3 regions of the Actinocatenispora sera genome follow, and region 3 is predicted to be linked to each of the others. Evidence: riboswitches for the same ligand, from Rfam matches in the RefSeq annotation. Region 3 holds a riboswitch; each other region holds the start of a gene.

Region 1 (2,887 bases), 2.9 Mb from region 3:
ACGGTTCGTTCCCGGCCGTCGGCGGCCAGCACGGTGACGTCCTTGGCACCCAGGGAGAGCAGCGCCCGCAACGCGGACCCGGCCCGCCGCTTGGCCCGCGCCTCGAAGTACCGGCCGGCCAGCAGGAAGGTGGTCAGCGCGGCGCCGACCTCCAGGTACAGCTGGGGTCCGGTGTCGGAGCCGGCGAACAGGTGCAGGCTCATCCGCATGTTCTCGCCGCCCGCGCCGCCGAGGAACAGCGCCCACAGGCTCCACAGGTACGACACGGTCGCGCCCAGCGAGACCAGCGTGTCCATGGTGGCAGCGCCGTGCCGCAGGTTGGTCAGGGCCGCGCGATGGAACGGCCCGGCGCCCCACACCACGACCGGTGAGGTGAGCGTCAGCGCGAGCCACTGCCAGTGGTTGAACTGCAGCGGCGGCACCATCGCGAGCAGCAGCACCGGCAGCGTGAGCACGGCCGAGCCGAGCAGCCTGGTACGCAGCGAGTGTTCGGCCGCGTCCCGCTCGTCGGCGACCGGTTCGTCGGCCGCCGGCGCCGGCGGTTCCGGCGGCTGCGCGGTGTAGCCGGTCGCTTCGACGGTGCCGATCAGATCCTGCACCGTGGTACCGGCCGGGTAGTGCACCCGGGCGGTCTCGGTGGCGAAGTTGACGGTCGCGGCCACGCCGGGCAGCTTGTTCAGCTTGCGCTCGACCCGGGCCGCGCAGGACGCGCAGGTCATGCCGCCGATCCGCAGCTCGACTGCGGGACCGTTACTGTCCACAGTAGACATCTACCCTCCCCGATCGGTGCGGTGGCGCCGGCCGCGCTCAGGCCAGCTGGTAGCCGGCCTCGTCGACCGCGGCGGCCACCGCGTCGGTGGCCAGCGGCTGGTTCGCGTCGACCTCGACCCGGCCGCTCGCCACGTCGACCCGAACCGCCTCCACGCCGGGCAGCCCGCGAAGCTCGGTGCTCACGGCGCTGGCGCAGTGGCCGCAGGTCATCCCGGTGACGGTGTATGTCTGAGTTGCCATGGTTGCCTCCACAACGGTGAACGTGCGTCAGGATCGGACCAACCGGGCGATTGCCGCGGTGGCCTCCTTGACCTTCTCTTCTGCCTCTTCGCCACCTTTTGCTGTGGCCTCGGCCACGCAATGTGACAGGTGACCGTCGAGCAGGCCGAGCGCGACACCCTGCAGAGCGCGGGTCGCGGCCGAGATCTGGGTGAGGACGTCGATGCAGTACGTGTCCTGCTCGACCATCCGCTCCAGGCCACGGATCTGCCCCTCGATCCGCCGCAACCGAGCCAACAGTGCCGTCTTGTCGTCGCTGTACCAGTAACCCGCCATGTGGCCACCTCCCCCGTTCGGCCTCACAGTACCATACCCCCCTACCGTATCCAACCACGGAGCGGAGCGACCTGGATGCGAACGGATCAATTCCCGAAACAATGTGAGTGGCACGCCGGGGGCGACTTGCGATCGACTGACGGTTACTCCTAATGTGACTCCCCGTCTGACCGGATGTCTGCCGCCTGCCCGTGGGCGGCACCGGGCGACACCGCCGAGTTGCCGCGCGAGCCGCCTCCCCTGGCGCTGGCCGGCGAGCCGGGGACCCACTCCCTGGGGTGAGTCCACGACCTCCGGGTCGTGGTAGGGCGCACTTCTTCCCCGCCCGAACCCGTCAGCTAACCCGGTAGGCGGTGCGAGGAAGAAGGAGCCGGCTGCCGGTGCCCACCTCCGCTGTCATGGCGCGACCGCTGCGGGCCTTCGGCCTGCTGCTGCTGGCCGCGCTCACCGCGATGGCCCTGTTGCTGCTCGGTACCCCGGCGCACGCGACACCGTCCGAGGCCGAGCTGACCAAGCAGATCGACGCCAAGTCCAAGCAGTTCGACAAGGCCGTCCAGGAGTACGACAAGGTCCAGGACCAGTTGACCTCCAGCAAGAAGAAGGAAAAGGCGGTCAACAAGAAGCTCAAGCCGCTGCAGAAGAAGGTCGACGCGGCGGAGCAGGCGGTCGGCAAGATGGCCGCCGCCGCGTACCGCGGGGGCAAGCCCGGAGCGGTCAACGCCATCCTCTCCGACGGCTCCGCCAGTACCCTGCTCGACTCGCTCTCGCTGCTCGACCAGCTGGCGCGCAACCAGAGCAAGCAGATCGCCGAGTTCAGCAAGGCGAAGGCCGCGCTGGACAAGCAGAAGGCGGCGCTGGACACCGCGATCGGCAAGCAGACGCAGGCGAAGCAGAAGCTCGCCGACCAGAAGAAGTCGCTCGACAAGGACGTGCAGAAGCTGCGCGACCTGCGCACCCAGGCGTACGGGTCGCCCACGAACTACGACACCAACGTCGACTACGGCCCGGCGCCGAACCTGCCCGGCAGCGCCGGCAAGGCGGTCGACTACGCGTGGGCGCAGCTCGGCAAGCCGTACAACATGGGTTCCGCGGGGCCCGACGCGTTCGACTGCTCCGGCCTGACCATGATGGCCTGGAACGCCGCCGGGTACTCGCTCGCGCACAGCTCGTACACCCAGTACAGCCAGACGCACCGGATCAGCCGGGACCAGCTGCAGGCCGGTGACCTGGTGTTCTACAGCGGGAACGAGCACGTCGCGATCTACATCGGCGGCGGTCAGGTGATCCACGCACCGACCTACGGCGAGCCGGTGCAGAAGGCCAGCGTCGACATGATGCCGCCGGACGGCTACGGCCGGGTCGGCTGAGCAGACAAGCCTTACCCCCACCCCCACGCGACGCCGGTACCGGAGCCTCCCCCGTCTCCGGCACCGGCGTCGCGGTCTGTGCCGCGCCGTGGCCACTGGCCCGGCGACGGCGAGGACCGCCAGCCAGGATCTCGCTGTGACCCGCCCGTACCGGACCGGTAAGCTCGATGCGGGCCCGCGGGGCATGGCAGGGG
Region 2 (2,887 bases), 3.3 Mb from region 3:
CTGTTCGCGCAGTGGATCAAGGACGACGAGCGCCGGGCACGCCGGGACGACCGCGCCGCCGACCGGGACGGCGACGCCGCGCTCGCCGCGTACAACGCCTATCTGGCCCGGCTGAACCGCCAGTCCTGACCCACTCCGCACCGTTCGATCACGGTGCCCGGCGCCATTGATCATGCCGTGCTGTTGTGCGGCCCGCGTGTGCGCCGTACTGGGATTCATGACCCACGGTGCGCGGTCGGTGGTTGCGGACCGAAGCTGACCGCTGCGCGGGTCAGACTGGCGGCATGACGAACGACAAGATCGCCTCCGAGCAGCAGTTGCTGGTCCGGTTCCTCGCGGGGCAGCGGGAAGCGTACCGGCAGGCCGTGTCCGGGTTGGACGAGGAGCAGGCCCGCTCGGTGCCGTCGGCCAGCGCGCTGAGCCTGTCGGTACTGATCAAGCACTGCATCGACGGCGAGCGCACGATGATCAACCGGATCGCCGGTGCCGAGGAGGCCGCCGACCCGGTGGCGAAGTGGCAGGCCGGTTGGCAGCTGACCGACGCGGACACGGTGCCGGCGCTGCTGGCCAAGTGGGAGGAGGTGGGCCGGCGCACCGAGCAGGTGCTGCTGGCCGAGCCGGACCTGGATCGGGTCGTGGACATCCCGGCGAACGTGCGGCAGTGGCTGCCGAACGACACCGCGTACACGGTGCGCTGGCTGGTGCTGCACTCGATCGAGGAACTGTCCCGGCACGCCGGCCACGCGGATGTGATTCGCGAGTCGATCGACGGCGCGGTCGGGCACGGGGTCAAGCAACAGCCCGGCGCAGCCTGGGGCTGAGTCACAGCCCGGCGCAGCAGGGGGCTGGGCGCCAGCCCGGCGCGGCCTGGGAGCGCGCCAGGGTCTGGCTCGGTCAGGACCGAGCGACAGCCCGGGATGCTGGGGCTGGTCCACGCCGGCCGGAATGCCGACGGCCGGCCATGGTCCACAGCGGACGATGGCCGGCCGGATCGGCGCGGGACGCGGCGGGGGGAGTCGCGACCCGCGGCGGTACGGCGAACCGCACCGCGCCGGTGTCGGGCGCCGGGGGGATGGCGCACCGCACCTTCTTCAGGAGGTGGCGTGCCGGGCCGGGGGGGTGACCCGGCACACCGGGAGAGCGGGCTTGCGTCAGGCCAGGACGAGGACCTGGCCGGGGAAGATCAGGTTCGGGTTGCCGTCGAGCGTCGTGCCGTTGTTGGCGTAGAGCTCCTGCCACCCGCCCTTGACCTGGTGCTCGGTCGCGATGGCCGACAGCGTGTCACCGTGCTTGACGGTGTACTTCGGGCCCTTCTTCTGCGCGTGCGTGGCCGGCAGCCGCGAGGCGGAGCCACCCGCCGACGAGTTGCCCGTCGACGAGCCACCCGTCGAGGAGCCGCCGCCGGAGCCCTGGGTGTTGCTACCGGAGTAGTCGCCCGCGTCGCCGGCGCGCGCGCCGCACACCGGCCAGGCGCCGATGCCCTGGCTGGCCTTGACGCGCTCGGCGACGGCGATCTGCTGGCTGCGGCTGGCCTGGTCGGCGCGCGCCGCGTACTGGCCGCCGCCGTTGGCGTCCCAGGTGCTCTGGGAGAACTGCAGGCCGCCGTAGTAGCCGTTGCCGGTGTTGATGGCCCAGTTGCCGCCGGACTCGCACTGCGCGATCGCGTCCCAGTTGGTCCCGGACGCGCTCGCCGCCTCGGTCAGCCCGAACAGCGGTACCGCGGTGACGGCGCCGGCCGCGACCGCCGTGATGGCGATCTTGCGACCCAACCTGGCCCGGGGGGAAAGGGCACGGTGCTTCGCCATGGGTTGTCTCCCTCGACGCCTACGAGGTGAGCTGTCGGGTTCGGGCCGAGGGGTACTGGCCCGGCCGCGGGTTGCGGCTTCACCCCGAGGCACCGCCGTGTCGCGGTGCCGAGGAACCTGGGTCCCCCGCTCCATGCCTGGCAGGTACGTGGAACCACGGTGACGGCGGCATGGACTCGGCGTACCGGCCGTGGTTGCCCGCGACGGCGGACCGGCTGACCGTAGGTGCACCGGGTCCGCGGACGCAAAGTTCGGTGGGGCGATGGTGAAGAGGGCCACGTCCAGTCGGTGCGACACCACTCGGGACCGGACGAACCGCACCGCATAACCGTGTGTTTGCTGTACGAAGGCGGAACACACCGCGCGGGCGTTCAGAAACCCCGCACAGAGTGATCACATCATCGCGATGTGCAATATCGAGCGCGGTCTCGCGGCCGCCATGACCGCGTTCACTCCGGCCGACGGCGGCGGCCGACGGCGTGCGTAGTTCCATCACAATGGAACCATGTCGGCCGCCGGATCCACCCTCGCGCTGCGCCGCCGGTGGACCGACCTGATCGCCAGCGGGTACGACCGGCTCGTCGCCTCCGACCCCGGGCTCGCCCGGCTGCGGCTCGCGCTGGGCGTGCTGGTCAGCGTCGTGCTCGCGGTGGTGATCCTCGGCCTCGCCGGCTTCGCGATCACCGGCGCGCTGCTCGGCGCCAGCATCGCGATGGTCGCCTCGTCCGGCCCGGTGCAGCCCACGGTGCGCAAGCAGGCGGCGGTGATCGTCCTCACGATCCTGCCGGCCGCGGGCGCATTGACGCTGTCCGCGCTGCTCTCCGGGCACCACGTGGTGTCCGATCTGGTATTCCTCGTCGTCATCTTCGGCGCGGTCTACATCCGCCGGATCCCGGACTACGGCTTCCCGCTGGGGTTCCCGGCGTTCATGATGTTCTTCTTCGCCTCGTTCGTGGGCGCGAGCCCGGCGGCACTGCCGATGCTGCTGCTCGCGATCGCGGTCGGGCTGGCCTGCGCCGGGCTGATCCGGATCGTCGTGCTGCCACCGCGTTCGGCCCGCACCTTCCGCCGGGTCCGGCGCG
Region 3 (2,887 bases):
ACCGCCGAGGGGGTGCGCGCGGTCGGCCGGGCCGGCGGCCCGGCGCTCGACCCGTACCTGTTGCGGGTGGCGGCGCAGGCGACGGCCGACGCGGTCGGGGTGTTGGTGGCCGGCCGGGCCCGCTGCGCGGTCGAACACGTCGACGTGGTGACCGCCGGTCCGTGCCGGGTGGTGGTGGTCGTGCTGGTGCTGCTCGCCGGCGACACGGCGGAGCGGCTGGTCGGCTCGGCGGTCGCCGGCGGTGACCCGCGGCAGGCCACGGTGCGGGCCACCATGGCCGCGCTCAACCGCCGGCTGGTCCCGCTGCTGGACGCGGTCCTCGCCTGAGCAGCGGACCCGCCCGGGACGCTCGTCGCTGGCCGCGGCGATCGGTACCCAGTCGCTGGTCGCTGGCCGGGCAACCGGACCGGGGCGCCGGACCCGCCCGTGGACGCGAAACGGCCGGTGCCCCGTGGCGGGGCACCGGCCGTGCCGGTACTGCGATCAGGGGCGACCGATGCCGTAGACCGGCATCATGTCGATCGACGACACCTTGACCACCTCGCCGAACGTCGGCGCGTGGATCACCTTGCCGCCGCCGACGTAGATCGCGACGTGCCCGAGATTCTCGTAGAACACGAGGTCACCGGGGGCGATCTGGCTGCGGCTGAGGTGCGTGATCTGGTTGTACTGGTCGGCCGCCACGTGCGGCAGGCTCACCCCGGCCTTCGCCCACGCGGCGAGCGTGAGCCCGGAGCAGTCGTACGAGTCGGGCCCGGCCGCGGCCCACGCGTACGGCTTGCCGAGCTGCGCGTAGGCGAAGTCGACGACCGCGCCGGCGCGACCGGACACCTTCGGCGGGGTCTGCCCGGAGCCGGTGCCGGTCGTCTCGGTGGCGCTGCCGTACGCCTCCTCGCGCAGCTTCTTGAGCTTGTCGACCTTGGCCGAGATCGACGCCTTCTTCTTCTTCAGGTCCTTGACCTGCTTGCTCTGCTTGGCGTACAGCGCGGCGAGCTTCTCGTGCTGCCCGTCGAGCTTGCGCTTCGCGGTGATCAGCGAGCGGATCTGGTCGGACTGCTGTGCGCTGAGCCGGTTGAGCGTGGCGATGTTGTTCAGCGTGTCGCTGGAGCTGCCGTTCAGTACCGCGTTCCAGGCGGTGGCCGGGCCACCCTTGTACGCGGCGGCGGCGATCGCGTCGACCTGCTTCTGCGCGGTGGCGACCTTGCCGGACAGCGGCTTGAGCTTCTTGTCGACCGCGGCGATGCGCTTCTTGGTCTTCTTCTGCTCTTCGGTGATCTTGTTGTACTGCTCGACGACCTTCTCGAACTGGGTCGACTGCTGCTTGATCTGCTGCTCCAGATCGGCCTGCGACGGTGCGCCGTGTGCCGGCGTGGTACCGACGAGGGATGCGGCGGCCACCGCGGCGGCCGCGACCGCGGCCAGTCCGATCGCGCGCAGCGACGCCCACCGGGGGCGTGCAGTGTCCATGCGGGTCTGCGCCCTTCTTCCTCAGACCGCCTACCGGGTTAGCTGACGGGTTCGGACGGGAAGAGCGCCCTACCGGGACTATGGCCTGTCCATGGCCCCGGATTCACCCCGTGGTACGGGTGGGTCCTCGGCTCGCCTGGCGGCGACTCGGCGGTGCCGTCCGGAGCTGCCCGACGGGGCGGCGGGGGGCCGGACGACCCCGTTACCGTAGCCGCTGGCGCGACGTGGTCAACGCCGTCGCGACCGGGTCGGTGACCATCCCCACAACACGGTGACCGACCGTCGGTGACTGACTGCGGATCCGTTGGTACGAGCGGAACTCGCGCGCCGCACCGTGGTCGTGCGGCGGCACGGCGTGAGCGTCACGCACCGAAGCGGCGCTGCCGCTCCGCGTACGAACGGAGCGCGCGCAGGAAGTCCACCCGGCGGAAGGCCGGCCAGTAGACGTCACAGAAGTACAGCTCGGAGTAGGCGGACTGCCACAGCAGGAATCCGGAGAGTCGCCGCTCGCCGCTGGTACGGATGACGAGGTCGGGGTCGGGCAGGTCGGCCGTGTAGAGGTGCGCGGCGATGTCGTCCGCGGACAGCGTCGCGGCCAGCTCGTCCATCCCGGTACCGGCCGCGGCGGCGTCGGTCAGCAGCGAGCGGAACGCGTCCACCAGCTCCTGCCGGCCGCCGTACCCGATCGCGATCGTCAGGCACGGCCCGGTCTCCGGGCTCTGGTCGGCGGCGAGCTTCAGCGCGTGCGCGGTCGAGTCCGGCAGCAGTTCCAGCCGGCCCGCCACCCGCAGCCGCCACCCGGCCCGCGGGTTGGTCGCGCGCTGCTCGATCATCCGCATCAGCGAGTCGAGCTCGCCCCGGTCGCGCCGGGCCAGGTTCTCGGTGGACGCGACGAACACGGTGACGTGGTCGATGCCCAGCTCCGTGCACCAGTCGAGCAGGTCGTCGATGTGGTCGGCGCCGGCCTGGTGGCCCATGCTGACGCTGGCCAGGCCGGCGGCGCGGGCCCAGCGCCGGTTGCCGTCCATGATCAGACCGACGTGCCGCGGGCAGTCGGTGCGGGCGAGCGCGGCGAACAGCCGCCGCTCGTACAGGCGGTAGAGCAGGTCGCGGGGCGTCATCCGGCCAGCCAACCAGCCGGATGTGTGCATTCGGCGAAGAACCTGTGCGCGTAGCGCAGAAGGCCCGGCACCGCAGCCGCGGTGCCGGGCCTCGGGGCGGCCGGCGGGTCCCCGCTCGCGGGTGACCGGGTCAGCGCGCGAACGGGTTCAGCGTCGGGTCGTCCGGGTCGCTCACGCCGTCCGAGTAGTGCACGGTGTCGAGCGTGCCGTCGCCGTCGGTGTCGGTGGCGACCGCGTCGATGTTGCCGTCCTCGTTCCGGTCGACGCCCACCTGGTCGAGGTTGCCGTCGCCGTTGCTG

What was found. Region 3 has a riboswitch for cyclic di-AMP ahead of Asera_RS15760 (C40 family peptidase). Riboswitches for the same ligand answer to the same signal wherever they lie in the genome.
Region 1: another riboswitch for cyclic di-AMP. It lies ahead of Asera_RS01610 (NlpC/P60 family protein); the one in region 3 lies ahead of Asera_RS15760 (C40 family peptidase).
Region 2: another riboswitch for cyclic di-AMP. It lies ahead of Asera_RS33750 (LysM peptidoglycan-binding domain-containing protein); the one in region 3 lies ahead of Asera_RS15760 (C40 family peptidase).

The regions. Positions count from the first base shown of each region.
Region 1 covers NZ_AP023354.1:350,070-352,956, forward strand. The annotation lists gene Asera_RS01595 (heavy metal translocating P-type ATPase) at 1-770, opposite strand, end outside; gene Asera_RS01600 (heavy-metal-associated domain-containing protein) at 808-1,011, opposite strand; gene Asera_RS01605 (metal-sensitive transcriptional regulator) at 1,039-1,326, opposite strand; cyclic di-AMP (ydaO/yuaA leader) riboswitch at 1,561-1,694, shown strand; gene Asera_RS01610 (NlpC/P60 family protein) at 1,707-2,693, shown strand.
Region 2 covers NZ_AP023354.1:6,538,119-6,541,005, reverse strand. The annotation lists gene Asera_RS30780 (cytochrome c oxidase assembly protein) at 1-129, shown strand, start outside; gene Asera_RS30775 (DinB family protein) at 285-821, shown strand; gene Asera_RS33750 (LysM peptidoglycan-binding domain-containing protein) at 1,152-1,805, opposite strand; cyclic di-AMP (ydaO/yuaA leader) riboswitch at 1,808-1,962, opposite strand; gene Asera_RS30765 (FUSC family protein) at 2,311-2,887, shown strand, end outside.
Region 3 covers NZ_AP023354.1:3,272,011-3,274,897, forward strand. The annotation lists gene Asera_RS15755 (hypothetical protein) at 1-327, shown strand, start outside; gene Asera_RS15760 (C40 family peptidase) at 484-1,467, opposite strand; cyclic di-AMP (ydaO/yuaA leader) riboswitch at 1,480-1,630, opposite strand; gene uppS (polyprenyl diphosphate synthase) at 1,830-2,588, opposite strand; gene Asera_RS15770 (hypothetical protein) at 2,719-2,887, opposite strand, start outside.